2 regions of the Uliginosibacterium paludis genome follow, and region 1 is predicted to be linked to the other one. Evidence: riboswitches for the same ligand, from Rfam matches in the RefSeq annotation. Region 1 holds a riboswitch; the other holds the start of a gene.
The links. A riboswitch is a leader RNA that binds a small molecule or an ion and turns the genes downstream of it on or off. The one in region 1 is predicted to bind cobalamin.

Region 1 (7,920 bases):
ACCTGGAGCGGAATCACGGCGGCATGGGTGTGCTCATGCGAGTGACCATGGCCCATGTCATGCGCGAGCTCGCGGTAGCTGCAGCCATCGCAGGGCAGGGCGCTGCCTTCGCGACCGGCGATGAGGTCGTCCACCCGCGTTTCGAGCAGCGCGAAGATCTCCGGCTCGAAGCCGAAGTGCGTGCTGCAGGCAAAACGGATCTGCGGATACTGGCTGCGCAGATGGGCCACCTGGCGGTGGATGCGCTGCATCAGGGTGCCGGTGAAGAGGTAATAGGGCAGCACCACGATCTGGCGCATGCCGATCAGGCTCTGGCGCTGCACCACACGCTCAAGCCGCGGCCAGGTGATGCCGGTGAAGGCGAGCTCGACCAGCTCGTGCTCGCCCGCTTCCTGCAGCCAGCGCGCCATGCGGGCCATGTCGCCATTGGCGCCACGATCCGAGGAGCCACGACCGAGCAGGATCACGCCGGTGGTGGTCGGGTCCGGCATGTCGAGCTGGTGCATCGCGCCGCGCAGGCGGCGGCGCAGGATCTCCAGCACCGGCTCGCAGGCGGTGAGGTGCGGCGCGTACTGGAAGCTCACGCCGGGGCAGTGCGCGCGCGCATGCTCGATGGCTTCCGGAATTTCCATCTTCACATGGCCGGCCGCATTGAGGATCAGCGGCAGCACCAGAACGCGCCGGCTGTTGCGGCCAGCCGCGAGCAGGCCGTCATGCAGCGAGGGCGGGGCGAACTCGATGAAGCAGGCTTCGATACGCCAGCCGGGCCGAAGCGCCCGCCACTGGCTCAGGAAGTCGCGGATTTCGGCATTGCCGGACTCTTCACGCGAGCCGTGGCCGACAATCAGGATGGTCGTGTCATTCATGCGCTGGCCTTTCTGAATCGATGGGTAAAGCGCGGGTCGTAGAGTTTGGAACGCGCGAGTTCGGGCCATTCGCGCGCGCCTAGGGTGGGGCTGGCGATGACCATGGCCTGGCTGTTGATGCGGGCCTCGCGACACTGCTGACGGATGGTGGCGAGCGTGCCGCGCAGGATCTGCTCCTCGCCCGGCCAGCTCGCCTTGTGCACCACCAGGACGGGCGCCTCCTCCGGCCAGCCGGCTTCGCGCAGCCCGGCCTCGACGCGATGCATCAGGGTGATCGAGAGGAAGATGCACAGCGTGCAGCGGTGCGCGGCCAGCGTGGCCAGATCCTCGCCCGGTGGCATCGGCGTGCGCCCCTCCACCCGGGTGAAGATCGTGGTCTGGGTCACTTCCGGCAGGGTGAAGCTCTCGACCGCCGCAGCGGCGGAAGCCATCGCCGACGACACGCCCGGCACCACGGCCACCGGTATGCCGAATGCATCGAGCGGACGCACCATCTCGATCAGCGTGCCGTAGAGCGCCGGGTCGCCGGTCTGCAGGCGTACCACGATCTCGTGCCGGGCCGCCTGGGTGGCGAGCCAGTCGGTCATGGCTTCGAGGGTCATGTCCTTGCTGTCGGCGATCGTGCAGTGCGGCGGCGCCCAGCGGGTCGCGGCCTCGCTGACCAGCGAGCCGGCGAACAGGATCGCGCCGGCACGCTCGATCAGGCCGCGGCCCTTCACGGTGATGAGCTCGGGGTCGCCCGGCCCGGCACCGACGAACCACACGGTGCCGCGGGCAGGCGTTTCTGCAGGCGCGCTCACGCTGCGCTGCGGCGGGTCAGGCTTTCATCGAGGCACAGCGTGAGCCAGGCGGGAGCCGCGCCCTCGCGCCGCGCCAGCAGGCTGACCAGCGCCCAGGTCACCAGCGGCTCGAACAGCACCAGCAGCACGTAGCTCAGCGCGAAATGCAGCCAGGCCTGGAAAGGCGTGGCTTCCAGACCCTGGCTGAGCCAGAAGCCGACCATCAGCGTGACGCCGCCGTAGTACGCAGCGTCGAGTCGAAGCACGGCCGCCACCGAACGCTCGCGTGCGGCAGCCGCCAGACGCGGGCCGATGCTCGCATGCAGCGCAATCAGCGGCACGATCAGGGAGAGCGCATTCACACCCAGATGGATCAGGTCCTGCGGCTCGAAGAGCAGGCCCTCCATCAGCAGACCCAGCGCGAATCCGAACAGCGAAGGCAGGAAGCCGAAGAGCAGATAGATCGGCATCGCGCCGATCAGATGCAGTTCGGACGCGCCGGCCTGCATGTGCCAGGACTGCATCAGCAGCGAGAAGAAGCCGGCGGCGAGCAGGGTGCGCAGCCACAGCGCCGGGCGGCGCAGCAGAGCCGGTGCCTGGCTGACGAGTACGGAAGCGGCAACCAGATTGGCGCCAAGAATGGTTGAAGCGGCCAGCTGGCCGGGTTCGATATGCATTGCGACTCTCCCTTGCGCCCCCACCGGGCGCTGATGCGGTGATGGAAAGACGCATGCCGGACTGGCGGAGAGAAGGGGATGAACGTCATGAGGGCCGGGCGTGCCGGCAGCATGCGACAAGGCGCATGCACTGCATGACATGCACCCCGTCGCCCACCGCAACGGCCTGCGTCAATGCGCCAGGCCGGTCTCCGGGCTTGCGAGCGGCGGGCCGTGGGCACGCCGGGGAGAACCACCTTCCCATATCCGGAATGGATACAGTGGCAGGATCGGCAGACGGACTGCTGACCGGTTCTTCCTTGACTCGCTTACCGTTGCGGGGGCAGCGCCGGCATTGCCGCAACCCGCAGGCTGCAACGCACCGGCTTCCCGTTTAACCTGCGCACGCTTGCGACGCGGCAGGAACCTGAAGCTGGGGGCGAGTGTAGCCAGAGCGCCGCACAAAGACCAGCGCATTCTCGCAGCGCTCAGCCCATCAGCATGACGAAGACCTTGATGACTGCGGCATTGACGATGTCGATGAAGAAAGCGCCGACCATCGGAACCAGCAGGAAGGCGAGGTGGGACGGGCCGTAGCGCTGGGTCACCGCCTGCATGTTGGCAATCGCGGTGGGCGTGGCCCCCATGCCGAAGCCGCAATGCCCGGCGGCCAGCACCGCTGCATCGTAGTTGCCGCCCATGAAGCGGAAGGTCACGAATACCGCATAAGCCAGCATCAGCAGCAGCTGGGCTGCGATGATCGCCAGGAGCGGCAGGGCCAGCGCGCTGAGTTCCCACAGCCGCAGGCTCATCAGCGCCATCGCGAGGAAGAGCGCCAGCGACACGTTGCCCAGCACCGACACCGCGCGGGCTTCCGGCTCGTACCAGCCCGGAATCGCCAGCAGGTTGCGCAGCAGGGCACCGACGAACAGCACGCAGACGAAGGCCGGCAGCGCGAGCGGTGTGCCGGCCAGCGCGCCCGCCAGCAGACTGCCCAGCGACAGGCTGGCGGCAATCAGGGCCAGGGTATCGATCATGCGCGGCGCAGTGATGAGCCGCACAGCCTCGGGCTGCTCGTAGGCCAGGGTTTCGTCGTCGGGCGGGGCGGCACTGGCGAGTACTTCCGGCCGGCGCATCAGCCAGCGCGCGACCGGACCGCCGCAGAGGCCACCCAGAACGAGGCCGAAGGTGGCCACCGCCATGGCCAGTTCGCTGGCCTGGAGCAGCCCGTGTTCGCTCGCGAAGCTGCTGCTCCAGGCCGCGCCGGTGCCGTGTCCGCCGGAGAGCGTGATCGATCCGGCCAGCAGACCGACGAGGCCATCCAGACCCAGCAGACGCGCGACCGACACGCCGACGAGGTTCTGCAGAATCAGCAGGCCGACCACGACAAGCAGGAAGCGGCCGAGCATGCGGCCCCCGCGGGCAAGGCTGCGCAGATCGGCGTTGAGGCCGATGGTGGCAAAGAAGGCGAGCATCAGCGGCGCCTGCAGGCTGGTGTCGAGCTGCAGCGTGAAACCACTCGTCTGGCGCAGCAGCGTGAGCAGCAGGGCCACGGCGAGACCGCCGGCCACCGGCTCGGGGATGCTCCAGCTCTGCAGCACACGGATCCGGCTGACGAGCAGCCTGCCAAGCAGAAGAACGCCGGAGGCCGCGACAAGCGTCAGGTAACTGTCGAATTGCATGGGGGATTTCCTTGTAGTTGCGGACGGCTCCGCCGGTCTGGCAAGCGGTCCGTATCCGCTTCGAGACCGGCGCGGGCGGCTTGCGTTCGCCCGACGCGCAACGGCTTTGCCATGCGTCAAGCAGGGACCAGACAGGCTTGCAACTGTGGCGGAAATGCCTGAACCTCGCCGCGGGGGCCGAAAGGACAGGGCCTTCAACGCCCGCCGCACCGGGGCCCGGATCTAGAATCGACGCTCCCCCAAACGTCTGTCCGGAGTCGTGACATGAGAATCGAGACCCTTCTTCTGCCGGTGCTGGCTGCATCGGTGCTGGCTGCCTGCGGCAGTCGCGGCGCAGCCAGGGAAGACGCTGCGCCGCCCCCGCCGGCAGAGCCGCCCAAACCCGTGGTGACTTGCGTTGCCAAGCCGAAGCCGGCCGCTCCCGCACCGGCTGCCGCAAAGGGCAAACCGGCCAGGCCGGCGCCGAAGGGCAAGAAGGCTAGCGCCGCATCGTCGGCCTCATCGAGCAGCGAGGCCGCTCCGGCAACGATGCCGGCAGATGCCGATGGCAAGTGCCCGGCAGGCTATGACGCCGTCGTGAGCACACCGGCCGCGCAGGCCGCTTCGGCCTCGTCGAGCAGCGCCGCTGCCGGCAAGGACGGCGATCGTCCGTCACGCCAGGTGAAGTCGGATGACGGCAGCGTGGAAGGCACGGTCTACGGCAGTCCGGCGCCGGGCAGCAAGCTCGCGAAGGTGAAGATCGGCATGACCGAAGGCGAAGTCCGCAAGGCCATCGGCGAGCCGGATGACATTTCCAGCTATGTCACCGGCAAGGCCTTCATCCCCTTCTATTTCGGCAATGACTCGGCCCGCGTGGAATGGATCTACAGCGGCCAGGGCAGCATCGCCTTCAACGCGGGCGGTTTCGGCGGCCGGCACCTGGTCGTGATGATCAACCACGATCCGAAGATGCGCTGAGCCCCGGCGCCTGCAGAAACGCCCCGGAAACCGCCGTTTCCGGGGCGTTTCTGCATCGGTGGACGCTGTGATTTCAGAAGTTGGCGGTGATGCCGGTGAAGAACACCGTGTCGACATGGCTGTTGTCGTTACGCACCTTCTCGCGGTACTTGTGCAGCACCGACAGGCGCAGGCCGAAATGCTCGGTGATGGTTGTGGTCAGGTCGGCCTGCATCGCGAAGCGGGTGCCGCCGCTGACCGAATCGGGATACAGCACCAGACGGTGCGTGATCCGGCTGCCGGCCGTCAGCCGGTGCATGAATTCCGAGCCCAGCAGCGTTTCGACGCCCTTCGGTTTGTCACCCGTCGTGTAGCGCTCCGCACTGTAGGCCAGACCGCCGTAGAGGTTGAGTGTGGTGTTGTCTTCCTCGATCAGGCGGGTGCCGATACCGCTGGAGAGACTCGAACGGAAGGTCATGTCCTGCATCGCGTCGCGTTCGGCGCCCAGCCCGGCAAAGCCGAAGAGCTTCTCGTCCAGACGCCGCTCGCCACGGAAATCGCCGTTCGCGGTATCCCCGCTGCGCTCGCCGTTTTCGGAACTGCGCACGGCCAGCGCGGTGGCCACCAGGCGGCTGTCGCGCATCACTCGGGTGCCGTCCAGACTCAGGCTGCCCTCGGTGGAATTGGTACTGCCACGCCGCATGGTGAGGCCGGCGCCGAAGGAGCCCTTCCATTTCCCGTTGCCGTCCTTGAGCTCCGGCTCGGCCGCAAGCTTGTGGAACATGCTGTCCTGCACGACGGAGGGAAGGTCGGGCTCATCCTGGGCATGTACCGGCTGAAAGGCGGCGGCAAGACCGAGGCAAAGGGCGAGGGAGGCTGAACGGGGGGTGTGCTTCATGATCTGCAGGAAATGCGGGGACTGAGCCGGACAAGCGCAAGGCCGGCTGAATGGCAGAAGGGCCTGCCTTGCGGCAGGCCCTTCATTTTACGCGTGGAATCAGGCCGTGGTCTTGCGACTGCGGGTGGCCGGTTTCTTCGCTGCGGGCTTCTTGGCGGTGGCCGGCGCTTCACCCTCCGCTTCCGTACCCGCTGCCGCAGCCGCCTTGCCCTTGGCAGGCGCCTTGGGGGCGCGCGGCTCGAACTCGAACCCGACCTTACCGGCCTTGGCGTCCCACACCAGCATCGCGGAGAACTTGCGATGGGTGCGTGAAGACACGAACAACCGCAGCAGGTCGGTCTTGCCGTTTGCGAGCAGCTTCTGCATCTGCTCGGGCTCGATCGGCTGCTGCAGGATCACCTTGCCGGACCGGAAATCGCAGCTCTTTTCGGGGCCGACCGCCTTCTCGCAGACATAGGTGGTGCCATGCTCGAACACGCCGCTGCCGCACTTGGGGCAGGCGCCCAGACTGGTCTGGTCGGAAAAGTCCGGCGCTTCGGCCGTTTCACCCTCACGCGGCTGACCGAAATCGAACTCGGGCAGCTTGTCGTCGTTGAGACGGATCTCGGCATTGAAGGCCCGGCCCATCTTGTTGCGGAAGCCCAGCAGGGGCCCCACCCGGCCGGTGGTCAGCAGGGTTTCGATCTCGTGCGGCTCGAACTGGCGGCCGGCCACGATCTTCCACAGCGAATAGTCGCAGTCGGAGCACTGGAACTTCTTGTAGTTTTCGCGGATGAGGCCGCCGCACTTGGGACAGGGCGCCTTGATGAGGCCGAAATCGCCCGGAATCGTGTCGGAATCGTAGGTCTTGGCGCGCTCGACGATGTCGCGCGTCATGGCCTCAATCTCGCCCATGAACTTGGCGCGCGTGATCTCGCCCTTTTCGAGCTGGGCGAGCTTGTATTCCCACTCGCCGGTCAGCTCTGCGGAAGCCAGTTCGCTGATCCCGAGGCCCTTGAGCAGGGTGACAAGCGAAAACGCCTTGGCGGTCGGAATCAGCTCACGCCCTTCGCGCAGCATGTAGGTTTCGGCGATCAGGTTCTCGATGATCTGGGCACGCGTGGCCGGCGTGCCGAGCCCGCGGCCGGCCATGGCCGCACGCAGCTCTTCGTCATCCACCAGCTTGCCCGCGCCTTCCATGGCGGAGAGCAGCGTGGCTTCGTTGTAGCGTGCGGGCGGCTTGGTCTGGCTGTGCTTGACGTTGATGGCCTCGGTCTGCGCGCCTTCGCCCTGCTGCACCGGCACCAGCGAACCGGTGGCCTCTTCGCCCTCGACCGCGGCTTCCTTGCCGTAGATGGCCAGCCAGCCCGAATTCACCAGCACCTTGCCCTCGGTCTTGAAGGCTTCGCCTTCAACCCGGGTGATGCGGGTGGTGATCTGGTACTCGGCGGCGGGGAAGAACACGGCCAGGAAACGCTTGGTGACCAGGTCGTAGATCTTGTATTCGGCTTCGGACAGGCTCTTCGGCGCGGTCCCGGTCGGCACGATCGCGAAGTGGTCCGAGATCTTGGCGTTGTTGAAGATGCGCTTGTTCGGCTTGACCCAGCCCCGCTTGAGGATCTGCGTCGCGAAGCCGGTGTATTCGTCGGGCAAGGCGCCCAGGATGCCGGGGACGGTCGCCACATAGTCTTCGGGCAGGGCGCGCGAATCGGTCCGCGGGTAGGTCAGCACCTTGTGCTTTTCGTACAGCGCCTGCGCCAGTTGCAGCGTGGTGCGGGCCGAGAAGCCGAAACGGCCGTTGGCTTCGCGCTGCAGCGAGGTCAGGTCAAAGAGCAGCGGGGAGAGCTGGGTCGAGGGCTTGGACTCTTCCTCGACCAGACCCGGCTTGCCGGCACATTTCGCACGGATCGCCTCGGCCTTGGCCTGATCCCAGATCCGGGGAGCGGTGGCATGCTCGTCGTCTTCGGGCTTCTTGAACTTTTCGTCGAACCAGCGGCCGGCATACTCGCCCGCCGACACGCCGAAGGTGGCTTCGACTTCCCAGTAGTCGCGCGCCTTGAATGCACGGATGCGCGCTTCGCGCTCGACGACCAGTGCCAGCGTCGGGGTCTGGACGCGACCAAC
Region 2 (7,920 bases), on a different contig from region 1:
GCCATTCGGGAAGAACTCGCAGCGACGGGCTTAACGGTCCGCAACCATCAGCCTCCCAAAACAGCTAGCGCCGAGAGCCCAGCCACAAGCATGCTTGCTTCACGCCGGCGCCACCCAAAGCCGTTCGCACTGAGGTATCGAAGTGCGGACGGCTTGGGGCCAAGCGATCAGAGCTCGCGCATTCCCCTGCCGAACCACCGAACCCCGCACAAAGCCTTGGCGAGAGGCAATCCTCCGGCGGCCCCGCAGCTCAATCCTGCTTGCGCCGGAACACCAGATCCCACACGCCGTGCCCCAGGCGCAAACCACGCGCCTCGAACTTGGTGAGGGGGCGGTAGGCGGGTTTTTCGGCGTAGTCGGCCACCGTGTTCTGCAGCAGCGGCTCGGCGGAGAGGGTTTCGAGCATGAACTGGGCGTATTCCTCCCAGTCCGTCGCGCAGTGCAGATAGCCGCCGGGCGCTAGGCGCGAGGCGAGCTGGGCGACGAAGGCCGGCTGCAGGATGCGGCGCTTGTGGTGGCGCTTTTTCGGCCAGGGGTCGGGGAAGTAGACGTGGATGCCGGCAAGCGAATCGGGGGCGAGCATGTCGCGCACCACTTCGGTGGCGTCGTGCTGCATCACGCGCAGATTGGTCAGCCCCTGCTCGTCGATCAGCTTGGCCAGATTGCCGACGCCGGGGCCGTGCACTTCGATGCCGATGAAGTTGGTGTCGGGCAGCGTGGCGGCGATTTTCGCCGTGGTGTCGCCCATGCCGCAGCCGATTTCCAGCACCACCGGCGCCTGGCGGCCGAACACCGCGGCGTAGTCGATGAAGCCTTCCGCGTAGGGAATCTGGACGCGCGGCAAGAGCTCGTCCATGTAGCGCTTCTGCGCGTCGGACATGCGCCCCTGGCGCAGCACGAAGCTGCGGATGGGCTGGCGGGAGAAGCGGCCCGTGGGTTCGCCCTGGGGGGCCGCGTTGTTTTCGTCTTTCTCGTCAGTCATTCTTCAGAACTCTTCAGAAACCGTTTCAAACCCCGAGCGAACGCAGGAAAGCTTGCCCGGGTGGCATCAACAACCATAGCAGCCCCGCGCAGTTGAGCAGCACGGTGAGCCAGAACACGGCCTGGAACTCGGGCTTGGCGTTCTTGTGACGCACCAGGCGCTGGGCAGCGAGGGCGCCGGGCCAGCCGCCGGCGAGGGCGAGCAGGTGCAGGGTGGATTCGCGTGTGCGCCAGCCGCCGCGCTGCGCGGACTGCTTGTCCAGCGCGTAGGCGATGAAGCTTGCCAGACTCAGCCCGGCATAGCCCGCCGCGAGCTGCCAGGGCAGGCGGCCCGCAAGCGTGAGCGCGAACACGGCGACGCAGAACAGGCAGGCGAACACCGGCGCCACACGCCCTTCCCCCGCGGGAGCGGGAGCCGCCGCTTCGCCCACGCGACGCGCCTCGATGGCGCGCGGCCGGCCCTGTGCGTCACGCCCCAGCTGATAGGTGAACAGCATGCCTTCAACAGGCCGGGCGCTGCTGCGCGGCAGGGCGCGAATGTGCAGGAACACGCGCTCGCCGCCGCCATTCGGGGTGATGAAGCCGAAGCCGCGCGCGTCGTCCCACTGGCTCAGGCGACCCTGATAGCGCATCGCCCCGCCCCGCGCCGATCAGCTACCGATCAGGCCCGTGGTGGGCGAGCTGGGGCTGGCCGAGTAGAACTTCTTCGGCATGCGGCCAGCCAGATAGGCTTCGCGCCCGGCTTCCACGGCCTTCTTCATCGCGCCGGCCATCAGCACCGGGTTCTGCGCCTTGGCGATCGCGGTGTTCATCAGCACGCCGTCGCAGCCCAGCTCCATGGCAATGGCGGCATCCGAGGCGGTGCCCACGCCGGCATCGACGATCACCGGCACCTTGAGCTGATCGATGATGAGCTGCAGGTTCCACGGATTGAGAATGCCCATGCCGGAGCCGATCAAGGACGCCAGCGGCATCACCGCCACGCAGCCGATGTCTTCCAGCATCTTCGCCTGGATGGGGTCATCCGAGCAGTACACCATCACCTTGAAACCGTCCTTGACCAGCGTTGCCGCGGCCTTCAGCGTTTCCGGCATGTTCGGGAAGAGTGAGGTCTGGTCACCCAGCACTTCGAGCTTGACGAGGTCGTGCCCGTCGAGCAGCTCGCGCGCCAGGCGGAGCGTGCGCACCGCGTCGTCGGCCGAATAGCAGCCGGCGGTGTTCGGCAGATAGGTGAATTCCTTCATCGGCAGCGCGTCGAGCAGGCTGGGCTCGTTGGCGTTCTGGCCGATGTTCACGCGCCGCACGGCGACGGTAACGATCTGCGCGCCGGAGGCAACAATGGCCTCGCGCGTTTCGGTGAAATCCTTGTACTTGCCGGTGCCGACCAGCAGGCGGGACGAAAACTCGCGATCGCCGATCTTCAACACATCAGTCATGTCTGGTTCCTGAGTCTGGTTCAGCCGCCGCCTACGGCCACAACGATTTCGAGCACGTCACCCTCGGCGAGCTGCGTGGTGGCATGCAGGCCCTTGGGTACGATCTCGCCGTTGCGCTCGACGGCGACACGCTTGCCTACGAGCGACATGTCCTCGAGCAGAGACAGAACGGAACACGGGGCGGACACCTGGCGGGTTTCGCCATTGATCTTGAGCGCGAGCATGGGACGGCGGCTGTTACGGGAAAAATCCGGCCCCGATTTTACCATGCAGGGGCGATCAGCCCCGGGCTGGCATGCAGCAATGACTTGCAGGCGACGCGGCCGGATGGCTACAATCGCCCCTCTTCCTGCCGGAAGCGCAGAGCGGGCGTCGTATAATGGTAATACCCTAGCTTCCCAAGCTAGAGCCGTGGGTTCGATTCCCATCGCCCGCTCCACATCAATCACGCGCAAGTGATTGAGCATGAAAAAAAGCCAAACCACCGGGTTTGGCTTTTTCGTTTCTGGTCCATTTGTCGTTGCTGCCAACCCCGGCTGCACCAAGCACCTTCGACGACTAGGCGTGGAGGTCACCAGCTCGGCGCTAGGCAACATCCTGCCAATCGACTCGCCAAGGTGCATGGAACGCGCTTCTGCCCGAGCCGGGAACTGATTCAGCAGCGAAAATGAAAGAAGCCAGGCAAGCAGCCTGGCTTCGTCAAGGCGACAGCGGCACGGGCCGCTGGAGAGGTCACAGGCTGCGTAGCAGCATTCTCATGCCGTAAGCCTCGACCCGATCGTGATCGCTGATGTAGCGTTCGTCGAGAGACAGTGTCTGGAGCCGGTCCGCAACCAACTCCTGAACGAAGCCTTCTGCCTCCTTTTCCGAGTCAGCATGAAACGGCTCGTGAACAACAAGACTTTTTGGAGAAAATCCGACGCTTCCCATGGCATACCTCCTGACGCATTCTCGGGCACGGCACCCTCGAATTCATCCTATGCCCTGCCGCCGGATTTTGTGATCAGGGTTTGCTGTTAAGCACTCTCCGCAACCGGAAACACCCTTGCAGTGGTCATCAGAGCGAATTCCGGCCTGAACGCCTGTCGTCACTCAACGGGCACAAAAAAACGGGAAGTCACACTGTGGCTTCCCGTCCCAAATAGAGGAAATCCGCTAACCGGATTTCCCTCCCCCTTCGTGCGGTGCTTCACCGCCGCCGACAGCACTGGCTGCCTGCAAAAATTCCGTGCCTTCAACTTGCCGGCTAACCGGGCCCTGAACCCGGGCCCGGTTGCCGTATGGAGCTGCGACCTGTGGTGCGCCCCGTTGTAAGCGTTCTCTCAAGGAACGCCAGTCTCCTCACTCCCCATGGTGTGCCCTGGCGCCTTGCGGTGCGGAGCTGACTCCGTGGTGAGAAGAATTCTTACACATCACCGCCTCTTATGAATACATCAATTGAACTTTTTGCCCCAAAACTTTTTTATCGTGTCGCGAGCGCAACACCTTTCAAATCAACAAGATAAGGGAAAACCCTTAGTCTTTTTTGCGGGCAATCAAAGTGTTTCCCGGAAAACCTTGCGCGCAGAGCCTTGGAGGGTGCGGTTCTGTCGAACTCCGCGCTTCACAGACTCTGAAAACTCACTGCCCCGCCAGCCTCCCGGTGATGAAGGCCCACTCTTCTGGTGTCACCGGCGTAATGGAAAGACGGTTGCCGGGCTGCAGGACCCTCATGCCGGAGAGTTCGGGGACACTTTTGAGACGCGCCAAAGGGATCAATGAGAGTTTGCGTTCGAAACGCACGTCCACGTTGAACCAGCGAGGCGACTCGGGTGTTGATTTCGGATCGTGATACGGACTGGCCGGGTCGAACTGGGTGGCGTCGGGGTAGGCGAGGCTGGCAATACGGGCGATGCCTGCAATACCGGGATGCGCACAGGATGAGTGATAGAAGAATGCCAGATCGCCCGGACGCATGGTGTCGCGCATGAAGTTGCGTGCCTGGTAGTTGCGAACGCCATACCACGGGACGCTTTGGTCAGGCCTGGCCGCCAGGTCGTCGATGCTGCAGTCGGCGGGCTCGCTTTTCATGAGCCAGTAGCGCATGGAGGCCTCATGTGAAAAGAGCGTGAGGCAAACCTGCCTCACGCTCTGGAAGGGATCCCCCGCAAGTGCCGTCGAGCCGTCATCCTGAACCTGGGGTTCAGGGGGTTGCCACTCAACCGCATCAGGTGCGCCCGGCATAAGGGGCGCTCACAACAGCGGGGTGCTGAGCCGGCAACCATGTCACGAAGACATTGGTTCAAGGAGTATGTGGCTCCAACCAACACCGCAGGGGAAAACTGCCGGGGAAACACCGCATCGCGATGTCGCCCTGAATTCTTTATGGACCTTTGCAGCGAAAATTTCCGTGAGGATATTTCCCGACTTCACGAACGGCTCAGAAAAGGTTTTCCTGTTTGCCGGCCACTTTGTCGATCTGCTCGACCATGGCTTCAATTCTACGCTGGTACGCAGGCATGTCCAAGCCTGCCGTGCGTTGCGCCACCACGGCTTCATGCGCAATCATCAGCGCGCACATCACTGCGGTTGACTCGCTGCCCGACGATTGCTTGCCGATGAGCTGCTGCAACTTGTCGTTCACCATTTCAACGGCAGCTTCCAGCGACGCCCGCTCGCCCGGCTTCACCGACACCTGGTAAGCCCGCCCCATGATCTGAATCTGCATGGTGTCACTCATGCGCCATCTCCCTGGGGCAAACGGGCCAGCAGCCCTTCCACGCGCTCGGTCACCACGGCGAGTTTTTCCGTCAGGCGCCGGTTGTCGGCCTGAAGCGTCGCAACACGCGTGGTCAGCTCGCGGTTTTCGAGATGCAGGCCCTTGTATTCGGCAAGCAGTGCGTTCAGGCGCGATTCGAGGCTGGTGAGTTCGGCATCCATCGGGCGATGGTAGTGCGGCGCAGCGAAGGCGGTCAACGCACGTCCGGCGGCTTTCCGATAGAATCCGCGCCAGCTTCAGGTGTCTGCACGGAACCCTTCGTGCAGATTAAACGGGAAGCCGGTGAGTGGTGTCTTGCGACGCCTGCAATGCCGGCACTGCCCCCGCAACGGTAAGCGAGTCACGATGCAGCAGACGGCCACTGTAACGCGGTTACGGGAAGGCGCTGCATCAGGAGGATGACACCTCCGCTCGCGAGTCCGGAGACCGGCCCGGAGCGCATCGAGGCGCATTGCGGAGGGCGATGACCGGAACCCTGCTCTCCCGTTCCGCGACTTCCTTTCCGGCGCCCCGCCCCTCTTGTATATCCCGTGCGGGCGGCACGGAAGGAGCACGATCTTGAACTTCCCACGCAGCAAAGCCCTGCCGGCAGCCATCCTGCTGGCTTTCTCCCATTCCGTTCTGGCAGCAGACACGGAAACCGTTCTGGACGACGTGGTGGTGACTGCCAACCGCGTTGCCCGGACCGCTGAAGACACACTGACCTCCGTCAGCGTCATCACCCGCAAGGACATCGAGCAGAAACAGGCGGCCACCGTGCCCGAGCTGCTCAGTGGCCTGCCCGGTGTCCAGTTCACCAACAACGGCGGCATCGGCAAGAACACCTCGCTCTTTCTGCGCGGCACGAATGACGGTCACACGCTGGTGCTGATCGACGGCGTCCGCGTCGGATCGGCCACGCTGGGCAGCGCCGGCCTGCAGGATCTGCCGGTCGAGCAGATCGAACGCATCGAGCTCGTGCGCGGCCCGCGCGCCAGCCTGTATGGTTCGGAAGCCATCGGCGGCGTGATCCAGATTTTCACCCGCAAGGGTCCGCAACCGGCGGCATTCAGCCTGGGCGGCGGCTCGCGTCAGACCTATCAGGGCTCGGCAACGGGCGGCTTCGGCTCGCAGGACCTGTGGCTCAACGTCGGCGCTTCGGGCTTTGCAACACACGGCATCAACGTGCGCGAAACCGCCAACGAGCCGGACAAGGATGGCTACACCCGCAGCAGCATGAACGTGCGCGGCGGCGGCCGTATCGGCCAGTCGCTGAACTGGGATCTGCAGACCCTGCACACCGAAGCGCGCAACAAGTACGACGGCAATCCGAACGTCACCGATGTGAAGCAGGATCTCTACACCGGCAACCTGCAATACACGGCAAACGCCCGCTACAACACCTCCCTGCGGCTGGCGCAAAATCTTGACGCCTCGACCAACCTGAAGGAGGACAACTTCTCCTCCCGCATCGACACCCGTCGCAGTCAGGCCAGTTGGCAGAACGATTTTTCGCTGGCGGAAGGCCAGCAGCTGGTCGGCGGGCTGGACTATGTCTATGACGAAGTCCTGAGCAACAGCGCCTTCAGCCGCACCAAGCGCAGCAATCGCGCAGCCTTCGCGGAGTATCTGGGCGAATTCGGTCAGGCAGACCTCCAGCTCTCCGCACGTCATGACAGCAACGAGCAGTACGGCCACCACAACACCGGCAGCATCGCTGCGGGCTACAGCTTCTCGCAGGCCCTGCGCGTCCGCAGCAGTTACGGCACGGCCTTCAAGGCCCCCAGCTTCAATGACCTCTACTACCCCTCGTCGGGCAACCCGAACCTGCAGCCCGAAACCTCGCGCACGATCGAGGCAGGCGCCGGTGGCAAGCTGGGGCAGTTCAGCTGGGATGCCAGTGTCTTCAAGACGCGCATCAACAACCTGATCGCCTGGGCGCCGGATGCTTCCGGCAACTACGTGCCGGGGAATGTCTCCCGCGCGCACATCACCGGTCTGGAACTCTCGGCGAGCCAGAAATTCGGCAACACGACGGTCGGTGCCAGCGCCACGCTGCTCAATCCCAAGGATCACTCGGGTGGCGCGACCGAAGGCAACCTTCTGGCGCGCCGTTCGCGCCAGAGCGGCCGCATCGACGTCGACCAGCTGATCGGCCAGTGGAGCGTCGGAGCCTCGCTCAACGGCACGGGCAAGCGCTATGACGCCGCCAACAACACGGTGAAGATGGGCGGCTACGCCACCGCAGACCTGCGCGTGGAATACCGCTTCAACCCCGAGTGGCGCATCCAGACGCGTGTCGAGAACGTTTTCGACAAGCGCTACCAGACGGTCAGCACCTATAACCAGCCGGGTGTGGGCGCATTCGTCACCCTGCGCTACCAGCCGAAGTAAGCTGCACCGACCGCAGCCGGCCACCTGCCGGCTGCCCCCGCATACGGAGAGACTGATGAGCGACAGCGAACGCGAAACCCGCCACAAGGCGCGCATGGCCCGCAAGAAAGCCGTGATCGACGCTCATATTGCCGCGGCCGACGAAGAACGCGGCCTGCTGCTGATCAACACCGGCAACGGCAAGGGCAAGAGCAGCGCAGCCTTCGGCGTGCTGGCCCGGGCACTTGGCCACGGCTTGAACTGCGCCGTCGTGCAGTTCATCAAGAATCGCTCGGACACCGGCGAGGAAGCCTTCTTCCGCGACCATCCCCGCGTGAAATGGCATGTGATGGGTGACGGCTTTACCTGGGACACCCAGGACAACGCCCAAGA

Region 2: linked by a shared signal. The riboswitch ahead of btuB (TonB-dependent vitamin B12 receptor) and the one ahead of ABDB87_RS07045 (energy-coupling factor ABC transporter permease) in region 1 are both predicted to bind cobalamin.

The regions. Positions count from the first base shown of each region.
Region 1 is NZ_JBDIVF010000002.1:439,592-447,511, forward strand. It holds gene ABDB87_RS07035 (sirohydrochlorin chelatase) at 1-866, opposite strand, end outside; gene cobM (precorrin-4 C(11)-methyltransferase) at 863-1,666, opposite strand; gene ABDB87_RS07045 (energy-coupling factor ABC transporter permease) at 1,663-2,322, opposite strand; cobalamin riboswitch at 2,488-2,747, opposite strand; gene gltS (sodium/glutamate symporter) at 2,790-3,983, opposite strand; gene ABDB87_RS07055 (hypothetical protein) at 4,248-4,940, shown strand; gene ABDB87_RS07060 (DUF481 domain-containing protein) at 5,014-5,817, opposite strand; gene ABDB87_RS07065 (DNA topoisomerase III) at 5,917-7,920, opposite strand, start outside.
Region 2 is NZ_JBDIVF010000001.1:1,006,320-1,014,239, forward strand. It holds gene trmB (tRNA (guanosine(46)-N7)-methyltransferase TrmB) at 251-982, opposite strand; gene ABDB87_RS04900 (DUF1294 domain-containing protein) at 1,008-1,613, opposite strand; gene ABDB87_RS04905 (thiazole synthase) at 1,632-2,417, opposite strand; gene thiS (sulfur carrier protein ThiS) at 2,438-2,641, opposite strand; tRNA gene ABDB87_RS04915 (tRNA-Gly) at 2,783-2,856, shown strand; gene ABDB87_RS04920 (hypothetical protein) at 3,150-3,347, opposite strand; gene ABDB87_RS04925 (EVE domain-containing protein) at 4,038-4,502, opposite strand; RNA gene ssrS (6S RNA) at 4,555-4,737, opposite strand; gene ABDB87_RS04935 (cell division protein ZapA) at 4,837-5,136, opposite strand; gene ABDB87_RS04940 (cell division protein ZapB) at 5,133-5,372, opposite strand; cobalamin riboswitch at 5,397-5,624, shown strand; gene btuB (TonB-dependent vitamin B12 receptor) at 5,734-7,548, shown strand; gene cobO (cob(I)yrinic acid a,c-diamide adenosyltransferase) at 7,604-7,920, shown strand, end outside.